2 regions of the Secundilactobacillus paracollinoides genome follow, and region 1 is predicted to be linked to the other one. Evidence: riboswitches for the same ligand, from Rfam matches in the RefSeq annotation. Region 1 holds a riboswitch; the other holds the start of a gene.
What was found. A riboswitch is a leader RNA that binds a small molecule or an ion and turns the genes downstream of it on or off. The one in region 1 is predicted to bind thiamine pyrophosphate.

Region 1 (7,332 bases):
ACCTTGTCTTTGTCGCTGAGTTCCAGCCGGCGCTTGCCGTTGACTTGGAGCTGCTGGGTGGTCAAATCTTTTTGACCATCGGTGATATTCCAGTAAACGTGGTTTGTTGGGTTAAACAGGGTATCAGCTGTCGAGGCGGCTGAGAAGGTGATGGACACCTTGTTGTCGTCCGTTAACGTAAAGGTGATGCGGGCGTCCAAGTCGCCAGGAAAGTTGTCTTCGTCGCTATCGATGTGACGTGAGAACGTCACGCTGGCGTCATGGTCACGAATGGATTGTTCCGCGTCCCAGATGATTTCTGAGAACCCGTGGAAGCCGCCGTGTAAGGTATTGTCGTTTTCGTTTTGGTCGAAATGAACTTCCTGACCATCAATGGTGGCTGTGGCCTTGCCGATCCGCCCAGCAACCCGACCAATCGACTTGCACAGACTGTATGATGCAGGACTGTCGTAGTGCGCGAGGTCGTCAAAGTGGGCAATCAACGGGGTACCGTTGACCGTAAAGGATTGCCAAGTGGCACCAAGGGTCAGGACCTTAATAAAGTTACCGTCTTTGTTTGTAATTGTATATCGTTCAATGTCGTGGCCGTCTTTTTGGCCAAATACTTCGGATGAAATCTGCATGAAAAAATCCTCCTTATGTGAAAACGCTTAATCACCTACTAGTATACGCTTTTAAATGAAAAACCAAACTGAAAAATGAAAAAACTTTAGTAAAATAACGAGATTTTTAGTGAATTCTAATACCTTAACAAAACCTTTACACATCCTTCACAAAAACAACACAGAAACACAACAAAAAAACGACAATTCTTCTGTACAATAGATTTTGTAATCAAGTAACGCAATGTACAACTTGGAAGGAAGGATCACTATGCTACTTGACAACAATGATAATCATTGATAATCATATGGAAACGATCGCCGTTCAGCTTGTCTCAGTTTCGGACAAGGAACTGACGGCTAAAACCGAATCGAACCAACTGATCACAATTTCAACAGCTGAAACAAACAAGAAGGATCGCTCCTTCTGGCAATCGTTGAAGGATATTGCGCGAGCAAAAATCTGGGTGCCAGTCACTAAGGGCACGCATCAGCTTCTCCAATATGATTGGTTGACCGTTGCACCAGAAATGGCGTAAGGCAAAATAATTGGCTTTGAGGGCGACTCTTGCTACACTGGTATAGGTGTGATAATTGCGTTGAAACAAGGAGGAACCCCAATGTCATTAACGGATACGTACCAGTTAGCAAACGGGACCAAGATTCCAGTGATTGGATTTGGTACCTGGCAGTCAGCGGATGGCGATGAAGCCTATCACGCAGTTCTGGATGCCCTGAAAGCTGGGTATCGTCATATCGATACCGCCGCAGCGTATGGTAACGAAGACAGTGTTGGCAAGGCCATTAAAGATTCTGGCGTTGACCGTGACGAACTCTTCGTAACGACCAAGCTGTGGAATGCGGATCATGGTTATGATGCAACTAAGAAAGCCCTAGAAACGTCTCTAGCAAAGCTTGGCTTAGATTACGTCAACTTGTACCTGATTCACTGGGCAAACCCAGTTGCTTTCCGGGATAACTGGGAAGAAATGAACGCCGGTTCTTGGCGGGCAATGGAGGAAGCATACGATGCTGGCAAGACAAAAGCAATCGGTGTCTCAAACTTCCGGCCCAAACATCTGGATGCCCTATTAAAGACTGCTAAGGTAACCCCAATGGTGAACCAACTGTTCATCAATCCGTCCGATCTCGAACCAGAAGTGGTGGCGTACAACGATGCCCATCATATTTTGACTGAAGCCTACAGCCCATTTGGGACAGGGAAGCTGGTCAAGAACAAAGGTATTACCGCGATTGCTGAAAAATATGGCAAGTCCGTTCCTCAATTGATCTTGAGATGGCAACTCCAGCATGGTTTCTTACCATTGCCGAAGTCTGTACACACGCAGTACATTCAAGCCAACACCGAAATTTTCGACTTCAATCTAGCACATACCGATATGACTCAGCTAGATGAAGCTTTCAAAGGTGTGGCTGGTTATGCTCAAGATCCAGATACAGCGCGTTTTTAATCTAAACGTTTGCCATCACTAAACAGTGAGTTCTATTTTTAGATTCATTTAAACCATGCACACAACTGAAAAGCCGCGGCAGCCCTGTGAGACTGTTGCGGCTTTTTTCTATGGGTTGAGATTGCTTGGTGATTTCGTTGCATTTCGCAATTTGGCAGGCCGTCGTCGTGGCTCGCGACTGAGCTAACTCGATTTCTGCTGCGCAGCTCTCGAGTGGATCTCAGTCGTCTCGCACATCAGTAACCGACCCAAGAACGGTCGCTAACTGATGTCGACACCACGACGGCCTGCCAAATTGCTCCATTCCACTGATTGTGAGCAAGCTTTCACGGCTAGTTTAGCATCTCAGTGGGCGTTAACCCATGTCCGAGGAGAATCCGCCCTCGACCGCTAATAAATTTTCTGACAGCAATGCTTTTTACGGTGTTAGCTCAGAGTTGTGTTTCACTAACTTGTTTCATGATGTTCCTGTGAATGCTTTCCGGTTAATGTTAATTCGATCAGGATTTTAGCGAAGTGGTGCCGGTCGGCATTGCAGGCTGTGGTGTCGGTATTAGTTGGCGACTGTACTTGGGTCGGTTACTAATACGGGAGACGTTGGAGATCCTTGAATTTCTGAAAAGACATTCACTAGCTCTCCAGAGCGACCCCACCTCAGCCTGCAGGGCCGACCGGCGGAACGGAGCGGGAATTGAATGCTATTTTCATCAGAAATCTGTAGAATACATCATGAAATCTTGGCCGACCACCTAAATGCGTTATAATACATGTAACCACTTACAAAAATAGAATAATTGCGTGGCACCACTGAGTTGTCGCGCAGCCTGGAGGGTTTAATCATGACAAGTAAACGACCAGTTGCGCTGGTAACCGGCGCCTCATCAGGGATTGGGTTTTCGATCGCGAAGCATCTGTACCGCCACGGTTTCACGGTCTATGCGGGCGCTCGGCGCGTGTACCAAATGGGCGGCCTTGAAGCGCTCGGCATTCACACCACTTATTTGGACGTCACAGATACCGATAATATTCAGACCGTTGTCAAACAAATTGCGGCGGACGAGGGTCGGCTTGATGTGTTGGTCAATAATGCCGGTTACGGGGTGTTTGGTGCCATCGAAGAGGTACCGCTGGAAAAGGCGCATCAACAGTTTGATGTCAACGTGTTTGGTGTGACTGAAATGAGTAAGGCAGTTCTGCCAATCATGCGTCAGCAGCAGGATGGGCGGATCATCAATATTAGTTCCCTGGACGGCAAGATTGCCAATCCATTGGGTGGCTGGTATGTCGGGTCAAAGTTTGCGATTGAAGGCATCAGTGACGCAATGCGGCTTGAACTGGCAGACTTTGGTATCAAGGTCATCGTGATCGAACCGGGTGACATTAAGTCAGACTGGGCTAAGATTTCAGCCGAACAGTTGGCTGACGTCGCTGGCGATGGCCCTTACCAAGAGTTGTCCGCAGAAGCGGGTGCTTTTTTAAAGACCATCAGCGAGTTTGGGTCTGAGCCGTCAGTGATTGCGCGCAAGGTTACTTTTGCGGCGACTGTGAGACGACCACGTGCCCGCTATGCGGTTGGCGGCGGTGCGCCGGTTGGTGCGTTTGCACGGCGGGTGTTGCCGGACAGTGCCATGGACTTTCTGCTGCGACAAAGCGGCAAGTTGGCATTGAAGTATCAAAACAATAAGACAGACCCTGATAACCCAGATTTCGACGACGCTTCAGAAGTTGACGAGTAAAACGGTTACAGGTATGATTAAGACAAACAACACGAGGGGTGTCCCGTAACGGGGCTGAGATGGCGGTAACGTCTATCCCTTTGAACCTGTAAGGTAATGCTTGCGTAGGAACGTGTTCATCGATGACCGGGTAACCGGAAGTGGGTCGAACAAGAGACGTTCTTGTTCGGCTCTTTTTTGCGCACAACGTTGTTTTAAACCATAATTCACGTGTATTAGACACGTAGCGGAGGTTAGCAACATGAAAATTAGTTTATTGGATGAGATTCGAGAAAAGAACCCAGTGGTGTTAAACATTTCGAACTTTGTGACGGTGCAGGATGTGGCCAACGGCATCAATGCTATTGGGGCGTCACCGATCATGTCCGAAGAGATTGCTGAAACCGACGAGATGGTGGGGATTAGTTCAGCAGTTGCACTGAATCTTGGCGCGTTTTCAAAGCCTCAGGTCGACCATATTTTAGCCATGGGCCAGGCCGCCAATGCGCAACACCGGCCGCTTGTGCTGGATCCAGTTGCTGTTGGTGCAATTAGTTACCGGAAACAAGTAGCCGCTGATTTGATGCGCCAGTTCCAGGTGGACGTGATCCGCGGTAACGCCGGTGAAATTGCGGCGCTGGCGGAAGTTGCATGGGACGCTAAGGGCATCGATGCTGGATCTGGCAATGCTGATTTGGCAGAAATTGCGAAGACATGCGCTAAGAAACAGCACGCTGTCGTCATTTTAAGTGGCGAAACGGACTACATCACGGATGGTGAGCGCGTGGTTCGCGTGCAAAATGGGACACCACTGTTCCAGCTCCACGTTGGATCTGGTGACATGTTGAGCAGTATCGTGGGCGCCTTTTGTGCCGTAAGTGATGGCGATTACTTTGAAGCAGCGCAGACGGCTTGCCTTGTGTTTGCTGCCACGGGGGAGATCGTTGCCAACCAATTGGGCGAAGAACGTCCCGGCACCTTTGCGGCCCAGCTGATGGATGCGCTCCATCTGGTTTCTGTTGCGGATATTGAAAAAATTGCGAAGTTTGACTGAAAGGCGTGAACAATAGTGAGTGAAGAGGTTAATTCGTTTCCCCAGACCCTAACGATTGCGGGGACTGATTCCGGTGGCGGTGCCGGTGTGATGGCTGATCTGAAGACCATGCAGGAGCGCCACGTGTTTAGCTCGGCGGTCATCGTTGCCGTAACGGCGCAAAATACGCTGGGCGTCCAGGATTTTATGGCGCTGCCAAAGAAAATTATTGATGAACAGTTCGCTTCACTGGCGGATGATTTAGCAATCAAAGCCTGCAAGACGGGCATGTTGGCGGATGCCGAGCATGTGGACATCGTTGTGGATAATCTGAAAAAATATGATTTTGGCCCAGTTGTGGTGGACCCGGTCATGATTGCGAAGGGTGGGGCAGCGCTGCTGGCCGACGACGCGATCTGCTCCCGCTGGCAACGATCGTCACCCCCAACCTGCCTGAAGCCGAGCGCCTGACTGGCTTGAGCATCAAGAGCGATGCCGCCATGCGTGAAGCTGCCCAACAGTTGCAGGCTGCCGGCACTAAAAACATCATTATCAAGGGTGGCCACGGCAACACCGACACGGTTCGCGATTACGTGCTGCTGGAATCTGGCAAGGATTTCTGGCTGTCAGCACCGCGTGTCGATACAGTGCGCACCCACGGGACCGGCGATACGTTATCGAGTGCCATGACCGCTGAAATTGCGAAGGGGAATAGCATTGAAACGGCGATTCGAATTGCTAAGGATTATGTTGAAGCAGCTATTCGTAACACGATTCAAGTTGGTCATGGTCATGGCCCGCTGAACCACTGGGCATATGGGGAGGCGCACGCTAATGATTAGTTTTGAACCATCAATGTTAAAGGCTTACTTCATCTGTGGCACCCAAGACCTGAGACCGGATCAAGATCTGGTCGAGACGGTGCAGACCGCATTGCGAGCAGGCATTACAGCCTATCAGTTTCGGGATAAAGGCGCCGGTTCAACGCTGACACCGGAAACGCGATTAACGGTCGCAAAACGGTTGAAAGACTTGTGTCACTTGGCGTACGTCCCATTTATTGTGGATGATGACGTTGACCTGGCGAAACGCGTTCACGCTGATGGCATCCATGTTGGCCAGTCGGATGAAGGTGTGCAGTCGGTCATCGCTGAGATGGGAGACCAGGCGTTCATTGGCCTTTCATGTTCAAACGAGACTGAGATTAAGGCAGCAAATGCCATTGAGGGCATCGCCTATTACGGCAGCGGTCCGGTCTTCCCAACGGGATCAAAGGCGGATGCTGACCCAGTCATTGGGTTAGCAGGATTGCAGCATCTGGTTGAGCTGGCAACGCGGCCAGTGGTCGGCATCGGCGGCATTACGGTTGATCAGTTGCCAGCCGTGATCCAAACGGGTGCGGCAGGGTCGTCAGTTATTTCGATGATTGCGGGCAGTTCGGATATTGGCGGGGTTGTGAAGGCGATGAAAGAGGCCTAGAGCGTGGAAGGAGGCGGTTAAGAGGTGGAGCCTAAGCGACTTCAGGCAGAAATTCACGGTTCTGGAATTTGTGCCTGAAGTCGCTTAGGTGCAACCTCTTGCCTCCTGGAACGCGTTTCGGCACAGAAGCTAAGAAAGCAAAACAATAAAACGCAAAAAAACACGACGAGTAATTTCGACTTCTCGAAATAACCAGTCGTGTTTTTAGTCTCTAAAAGACGCCGCTCCCAAAATTTTTGTAATATTTCAACCCACCAATTTCACCCAGCATTTCCCAAGATGTATCTTTAAGAATTTAATTAAAATAAAATAAGCTTAATGAAACTGTATGACGATCTAAGACAACAAAAATAGCCTCAAATAATGCACGACAAAAACCACAATGTGTTGCTAATCGTGACTTATCATGAAAGCGGTTGGACAATACTGCTTATCAGAATACGCCCTGAATCCCCATTTAACAGGCGTGGTGTCTTACTTATTTTTAGTGATTGTATTTATTAAATGTATAAGTGAATTTAATATTACATAAAAATTACATATGTATTACAAATGTTACGTACAGCGTTCGCTAAATTCAAAAATGTGCTATCTTTAACTCAGTAAATATTTAATGGGGTTCACTGTATTACTCGTTAACTAACGAGTAAGCACCATTTTCGGGGAGATGGCATTTATGAAATTTAGTCGACATAATCAACAGCAACAAACAAAAGTTTTAAACGATAACGCACGGTTCAAATTGTATAAGTCAAAGACAAAGTGGCTGGTCAGCAAATGGGTCTTAGGGGTCATGGTCGTTACGGTTGCGGTTGGTATCGGCCTTAGTTTAGGGATGGCTGGTACGGCATACGCCGACACAACGGTTACTGATGTTCCAATGGATCAGCAAGCGACACCGTCTGAGCCGGCGACTGGATCAACTGATTCAACCAGTGACGTTACATCACAGGAGGCACCAGTTGATCAGCCAGCGCCACAGATTGATGGCACCACAACAACGGATACACCTGCCGAACCAAACTCAGTAT
Region 2 (7,332 bases), 1.4 Mb from region 1:
CCTCGTTGGCTGCGGCAATTCCAGTCAATCAGGGTCATCAAAAAAGGCTGAAACGCAAACGAGTCAGTCCACTAAGAAGTCAGACAAGACAACGACTTCGGCTGCGGATAAGGCGTCGTCCAGTTCGAATGCGTCAACCAGTGCTTCTTCCGATAGTAACAGTGACGCGAACTACCGGGTGGAATCCTCGTCTACCACAAACGCAGCAAGCACGAGTTCTGCTGATACAAGTTCTGACGTAACCACCAGCCAATCGGCCGACCAAACCAGTTCTGCAACACAAACGCATACGGTTTACCAGAGTACACTTACGGAACGGATCTATCGCTTATTAAGCGGTGCATACGCCCGTCAGGATCTGATCATGCAGATCAGTCAGTCCAGTCCTAACATCTATACCGTTCAGGTGCGTGAAAACCATCAGTCACCGAACATGCGGGCGAAGTACGTTGATCCAAGTACAAGCCCAACGGTTGCTTGGTTTAAAACAAATTCTACTGGGCAATTACTACGCTCCGATGACGGCGGTGCTACCTACTACGTTGTTGGTACGGCTTACTAATGTTAAAAATAAAGATAACACCTCATGCAAGAATCCAGCTGGACCCTTGCATGAGGTGTTATTTTCGTCTCGGTGTTGACCGGGTTGATCTAAGCTTAGGTCTACCATGATTGATGCCGATGGCGAACGGTGTCGCGCAGCTTGAACATGGATAGAATAAAAGCGTAGAAGGCGACAAAAGCGATGATGGCCCACAACCAATTCAGATGGGTTTGAATGAGAACAAAATAGCCAACCCCAAGCGAACTAATGGTGGTCAACACCAGTGAAAGTGTAAGTGAGTCGAGTCCGAAAAACGCGTGACCCACAGTAACGGCAATGGCGCCAGTGAAAACAATTTCAGCAGATTCGAGACTGCCAACATGGTAGAAAAGGGCACCAACTTCAAGGATGACACCGATAACGATCACGATAACACCAAATAACGTTGTAAACTTGAGTGAACTTTGTTTCATATCCATCACCTTCTTTTGTCATCATTATATAACTTTTTTGAAAACTGGGTTAGAAAATAATGAGATTACGGTAAATGAACGGCAAACAGCCCAACTTGAAGCACCAGTAGTGGCACAATGACGAGCACCCAATCCCACCATTTAATTGTGATAACAGTGAGGTGGGTTCTGGCCGCATCCTCGACAAAACCGTGGGATGTCATGGCATCAGCGAGGTTTTCAGACCAGTTCAGTGAGGCCAGGATGGCCTTGAAATATAACTGCGGCGACCAGAAATGTAAGACCTGGCCACGCATTTGCCCAGCGGCACGAATCGTTGCAACCTCACTGACGATTTTCGGCATGAGATTGAAAGCACCGAGAAAACCATAGGCAAATTTGCTGGGAACGTGCACGTTTTGTTCCAATGACATCACCAACGTTTGAATAGGGGTCGTTAACGTAGCAGCGGACCCTACAAAGACGTAGGCGTAGATCCGGGTGAACAAAACGGTGGCGAAGTGCACATTGTTGTCGCCACGGCCCTGCATCAACATGGCAACAGCCAGTGCCGTTGCCGGAATCAGTGGTACGAGCAGCAACAGGCCAACTCGTTTTAATGGGGTCCGGTGCCACAAAATGACAAGCAGCCCCAACACCGCCAGCACGACGTTGATCACCCACACGCTGGTGAATGAAATTTCAAGTGCAATCAACACCGCCAGCGCAAATTTAAATGTTGGGTTCATGACAGGGCCTCCTCGTAAGTGAGCTGCTGATCGCGCAATTGAACGTGATAGTCGATCAGGTCTGCAATGCCGTACAGCTGATGGCTAACGATAATGTAGGTCTGATGGCAGTCGTGCGCAACCTGTTTCATCAGCACGATGACCTGTTGCATCGACCTGAAGTCCAATCCCGTAAACGGTTCATCGAATAACAAAATTGGCGTGCCCATCATCAGCATTTCAAGAATTTGCAGCTTCTTTTTCTGACCACCGCTCAGAGAATAGACGACGTGCTCAGCCATACCATCTAGCCGTAACTGGCGCAACATGGCTGGCAAGCGGTCTTTAAAGTACGCAGCTTGTTGACTGTTCTTCGTCGACAGTGCAAGCTCCTCTGCCATGGTGACGTTTAAAAATTGCTCTTCGGCGTCTTGAAACACGATGCCGAGATGGTGATAGAATTTGCGTTTCGCCCACTTATGAACTTCTTGATTTTTGACTTGAATGGAACCAGCGTACGGATGAAGCTTTGCCATCGCGTCAAGCAGTGTTGATTTACCGACGCCATTGGGGCCAGTCAGTAATGTAATCCGATTTTGATAGAACGTAAACTGATCCTGGTCAAGCAGCGTTCGGGTGCCGGCCGTTAATTTAAGGCCACTGAGTTGAATTGCTGGGTCTTCCGTTTGGGTTGGCAGTGCGAATGTTACCTGGTCGGTCTTACTCCGGCTGAAGTCCGCCAATCGCTGGTCTTTTTCAGCATCTGAAAGGCGTGTCAACGCGGTGCCGTCAGCATTCATCACGATCAGTTGGTCAATGTAGCGACCGTAATCTTCCAAATCGTGGTCGGCTAAAATTATCGTTTTATGCTGTTCACGTTGCAACTGAGAGAGTTTACCCAGCAACAGTTGGCGGGCCTCAGGGTCCACGCTGGCAAATGGTTCGTCGAGGAGAATCGTATCAGAATCCATTGCAACGATGACGGCAAGGGCCACCTTTTGTTTTTCACCGCCCGATAACGTGCTGAGCACGCGGTCGCGTAACGCTGTGATTTCAAGAAAATCCAGTGCCTTGTCGATGCGCGGCGGAATATCTGATGGGGCTAATTGTTGGTTTTCTAACGCAAAAATCAGTTCGTTTTCCACGGTATCCATTGCGAATTGCTGATTGGGATTTTGAAACATCATGGCCACCAATTGACTACGCTTCGTCGGCGTAATTGCTGACAATGGCTGGTCATTCAGCGTCAGCGTCCCGTGAGTTACTTTGCCGGAAAAGGCTGGGTACAACCCGGCAATGAGTTTCAAAAGGGTTGATTTACCAGACCCTGATGGCCCAGTGAGCAGGGTAAACGCGCCGTTCTTAAACGTCATCGAGAGATCGGTCAGCGTGGCCTTGGGTGTTTCATCCTCAGCAGTATATGCAAATGATAGGTGGTTAACAGACACGGTAGCCATTATAAAACCTCAATTCTAGCGAGTTTGTGTTTGCAACAGATGCGTACGGTCTAGCAGGTTGGTGATGGCTTTTGATAATAATCCGCCAAAGACCCACATTGAGATCAGCCGGATAATGAACAGCGCAATCAGTAAGCCGAAGTGGTAGCTGGCGTAACCGTTTCGTGCCATGTCCCAAGCAAAGGTGATGATCGTTGTCGTCAGCACACTCATGTTAAGACCTAACCAGTTGAAGTTCTTGTAGCCGGTAAAGGTAAACCCAAGTTCGGATGCAATCCCTTGGACAACGCCAGAGATCATCGTGCTAGCGCCCCATTGGCCGCCGAGAAACATCTCAACAACGGACCCTAAGAATTCACCAAGAAAGGCGGCACCGATTCGCTTGAAGATGATGCCGGCCAGGGGACCAGCCATGCACCAGACGCCCATGAGAATGTCGTTTGCAGCCGGTCCAAGGCCAACTGGCGTTAAAGCAACGGTCAAAATGTTATAGAGCGGACCGATCACCCAAAAAATAACACCGCAGAAGATCGCAATTAAAGCTAATAAGATAATGTCGCGTAAATGCCAAGCATTTGAACGTTTCATGATGATACCTCCTAAAATTTTTGGTACTAAACGAGATCTGACTGCAAAAAAAGGGCGCCTTCAGTTATCCTGAAAACGTCCTTTTGGCTTTTTATGATTTCAAAAATTGCACAGTTCATTCATTATTCTCCCTACGCTGGTACTGACCAGATCAGGTTCAATGGGTGTATCTCAGCCAAAAGGCACCCCAGATAACGTTTAGTTTAGCACCATTTTACACGGAAACGATTTCAAATGCAATCAACGACCCTAACCTTCATTAACTTGACCAAGTCTGCGAAGGCTTGGAATCGTCAACATGGTGATGAAGCTGATGACGTAGAGAACGGCCAGGAAGCCCATGACGACAGTCAGCGAGTAGCGGTCCATCAGGAAGCCAATGACGACGGATGAAAAACCACCGATTGCTCGACCAACATTGACGATCACGTTGTTAGCAGTTGACCGGATCTCCGTTGGATAAAGCCGGCTAATGACGGCACCATAACCGCCAAACATCCCGTTTGAAAAGAAGCCGAGAATTGCACCGGCAAACAGCAGGGTGAGTTCGTTAAACGCCAGCGTGATACCGAAGACAGAAACGGCTGAACATAACAGAAAGATGCCGAATGCACGCCGCGGTCCGAAGTAATCCAGAATAGAGCCAAACGTCAGCATCCCAATACTCATCCCGACAATTGTGGCAATCATCCAGAGGGAGGAGCCAGAAACGCTGAGACCGAGTTTTTGTTGCATGATAGAGGGCAACCAGTTCATCAGGCCAAAGTAGCCGGCAATTTGTACGATAACCATGACCATTAATGCAACGGATTGATAAGCGAGTTGCGGTGTCTTAAAAAGGGCGCTGATCCGAACCCGTTTCCGCGGATCTTTAACGGCGTTTTTAGCAGCAATAAACTCATCAGATTCGTGTAAGTGACGCCGAATAAAGTAGGTCAGCACCACTGGAATCAGCCCGAACAAGAACAGTGCCCGCCAGCCCAGCGTTGGGATGATCAACGACGCGCAAATTGCGGCTAAGATTGCCCCAATTTGACCACCGATGGCAGCAACCGAGGTCATTTTACCAATATTTTTGTGCTTGAAATTTTCTGCAATCAGCGTAATGCCGACACCGTATTCACCACCGGCACCGACGCCTGCTAAGAACCGGCAGGCATAGATGAGCGTGATGTTACTTGCAAAGTACATCAGCGCCGTTGCAATCGCAAAAATAAACACAGTGTGCGAAAATGTCCTGACCCGCCCAAACCGGTCCGCAATGACGCCAAACAAAATACCACCCGCTAACATCCCCAAATTGGTGATCGATGAAATCAATCCAGCTTGAGCACCGCTGATGTGTAATTCAGCGATGATCGACGAAAGTGCAAACGAGAGAAATAACACATCCATATTCTCCAAAGCAAATCCAGCTGACGTTGAGGCAATCGTCCACTTTTGGTTGGTGGTTAACGCGTGGTCATGTACAGTTGTTTCCATATTCAATTTCTCCAAAATGAATGCTCACAGGCACTCGTTATTTTTGACGGCCACAACCGTCCTTTGTTGGTTGTATTGTGGCATAGATTTTTTGATCGTGCAACTATTATTTTGAGATAATGCGTTGCTTATTGGTGATTGTTGGGATGCTGGAAAGGGGTGGGCGAGTCCGTTGCATTCCGCAATTTGGCAGGCTGTCGAAGTGGCTCGCGATGCAGCTAATTCGATTCCTGCTGCGCAGCTCTCGAATGGATCTTCATCGTCTCGCACATCAGTAACCGACCAAAGTACGGTCGCTAACTGATGTCGACACCACGACAACCTGCCAAATTACTCCATTCCACTGACGTTGAGCTACCTTTTTACCATTAGCTAAACATCGCCATGGCGTTAGCCCTAGTTTGCGGAGAATCCGCCCTCAACTGCTAGTAAACCCATAGACAGCAATGCTTCGCACAATATGCTAGCCACTGGAAAGATTAATTAACAGGATTCATGACACCGCTTTTGAAGACTCACTAACCAAGAAGACCATGACAAGTATCATAGCGTAGTGGAGCCGGTCGGCATTGCAGGCTGTGGTGTCGGTGTTCGTTAGCGGCTGTCTTTTGGCCGGTTACGAACACGGGAGACGTAGGAGATCCTTGAATTTCGGACAAGACATTCAATAACTCCCCAGAGCGACCCACCTCAGCCTGCAGGGCCGACCGGCGGAACGGAGCGACATGTTAGCAGTATTTAACTCATTGAACAATGGACAAAATCAGCACACACCTGTTTTGCGACACACTTTGACCTTGACGCCTAAAATGTCCTGCGCTACACTGTCATAAAGAGTTCTTTAATTTAGCCCTGTGAGACTAAAAAGGTGACCGGAATAACCCACTGTTGTTACGCAACAGGTGGGATTTAACTGCAAACCGTTTAGCCGAGGGCTGGACGGTTTTTTCGTTTTGCGAAAAAAGGAAAGGTGGTACAGATGCGGCCAATTATTATTGCGTTGGATTTTAAGACGGGTGACGAGGTTTATACCTTTATTGATCAGTTTGAACATCAGGACCAACTGTTTGTGAAAGTTGGGATGGAGCTGTTTTACTTTGAAGGGCCGAAGATTATTCAAGCGTTACGTCAGCGCGGTATCCACATCTTTTTGGATCTGAAATTATACGATATTCCCAACACTGTTGAACAGGCAATGTTTCAATTAGGCCAACAAGAAGTCTCAATGGTCACCGTGCACGCTGCGGGCGGATCCGAAATGATTCGGGCTGCTAAGCGCGGTCTTGTGAACGGGAGCCAACAGGCGGGGGTTGCGCCGGCCAAACTGCTGGCCGTCACCCAGCTGACCTCAACGTCGGAAGAGCAGATGCAAACCGAGCAGCTGATTCCAGTAACACTAAAATCCTCAGTTGTGCACTATGCGCAGCTTGCTCAATCCAGTGGGGCGGACGGTGTTATCTCGTCTGCTTTGGAAGATCCGATGATTCACGAAGCCACGAACGATGACTTTCTGTGTATTAACCCAGGGATTCGACTTGCCACCGATAGTGCTGATGACCAAAAACGGGTCGTCACGCCAGCCAAAGCGGCTGACCTTGGCAGCAACGGGTTAGTCGTTGGCCGGTCGATCACTAAGGCAGCTGATCCAGTTGCCGCTTACCAGACAATCGCAAAGGAATGGGGACTTTAAACATGACAGTATCAGTAGAAAAACAAATCGCAGCCGATCTTCTTGATATTAACGCGGTGACCCTATCACCGAATAAACCCTTCTTGTGGGCGAGCGGGATCAAGGCGCCCATCTATACAGATAATCGTCGCACCATTGCGTTTCCCGAAGTTCGGACCCACATCGCTGACGGCTTGACCGCGCTCATTTCAGAACAGTTCCCAACGGCGACCGTCATTGCTGGTGTCGCGACCGCAGGGATTCCCCACGCCGCACTTGCCGCTGACCGCTTGAACCTGCCCATGAGTTATGTGCGCGCTAAGCCTAAAGATCACGGGACTGGCAAACAAATTGAAGGTCAAATTACGGCTGATGACAACGTTGTGTTGATCGACGACCTCATCTCGACAGG

Region 2: it holds a riboswitch for thiamine pyrophosphate, as region 1 does, so the genes downstream of both, AYR61_RS08280 (ECF transporter S component) here and thiM (hydroxyethylthiazole kinase) in region 1, are expected to answer to the same signal.

The regions. Positions count from the first base shown of each region.
Region 1 covers NZ_CP014912.1:550,055-557,386, reverse strand. Annotated here, with positions in the region: gene AYR61_RS02220 (aldose epimerase family protein) at 1-623, opposite strand, end outside; gene AYR61_RS02215 (hypothetical protein) at 881-1,141, shown strand; gene AYR61_RS02210 (aldo/keto reductase) at 1,223-2,074, shown strand; gene AYR61_RS02205 (oxidoreductase) at 2,914-3,810, shown strand; TPP riboswitch at 3,835-3,938, shown strand; gene thiM (hydroxyethylthiazole kinase) at 4,052-4,843, shown strand; partial or broken gene thiD (bifunctional hydroxymethylpyrimidine kinase/phosphomethylpyrimidine kinase) at 4,859-5,664, shown strand; gene thiE (thiamine phosphate synthase) at 5,657-6,301, shown strand; gene AYR61_RS02185 (lectin-like domain-containing protein) at 6,978-7,332, shown strand, end outside.
Region 2 covers NZ_CP014912.1:1,947,140-1,954,471, forward strand. Annotated here, with positions in the region: gene AYR61_RS08260 (hypothetical protein) at 1-562, shown strand, start outside; gene AYR61_RS08265 (hypothetical protein) at 664-1,017, opposite strand; gene AYR61_RS08270 (energy-coupling factor transporter transmembrane component T family protein) at 1,083-1,745, opposite strand; gene AYR61_RS08275 (ABC transporter ATP-binding protein) at 1,742-3,181, opposite strand; gene AYR61_RS08280 (ECF transporter S component) at 3,197-3,769, opposite strand; TPP riboswitch at 3,880-3,969, opposite strand; gene AYR61_RS08285 (MFS transporter) at 4,019-5,251, opposite strand; gene pyrF (orotidine-5'-phosphate decarboxylase) at 6,231-6,941, shown strand; gene pyrE (orotate phosphoribosyltransferase) at 6,944-7,332, shown strand, end outside.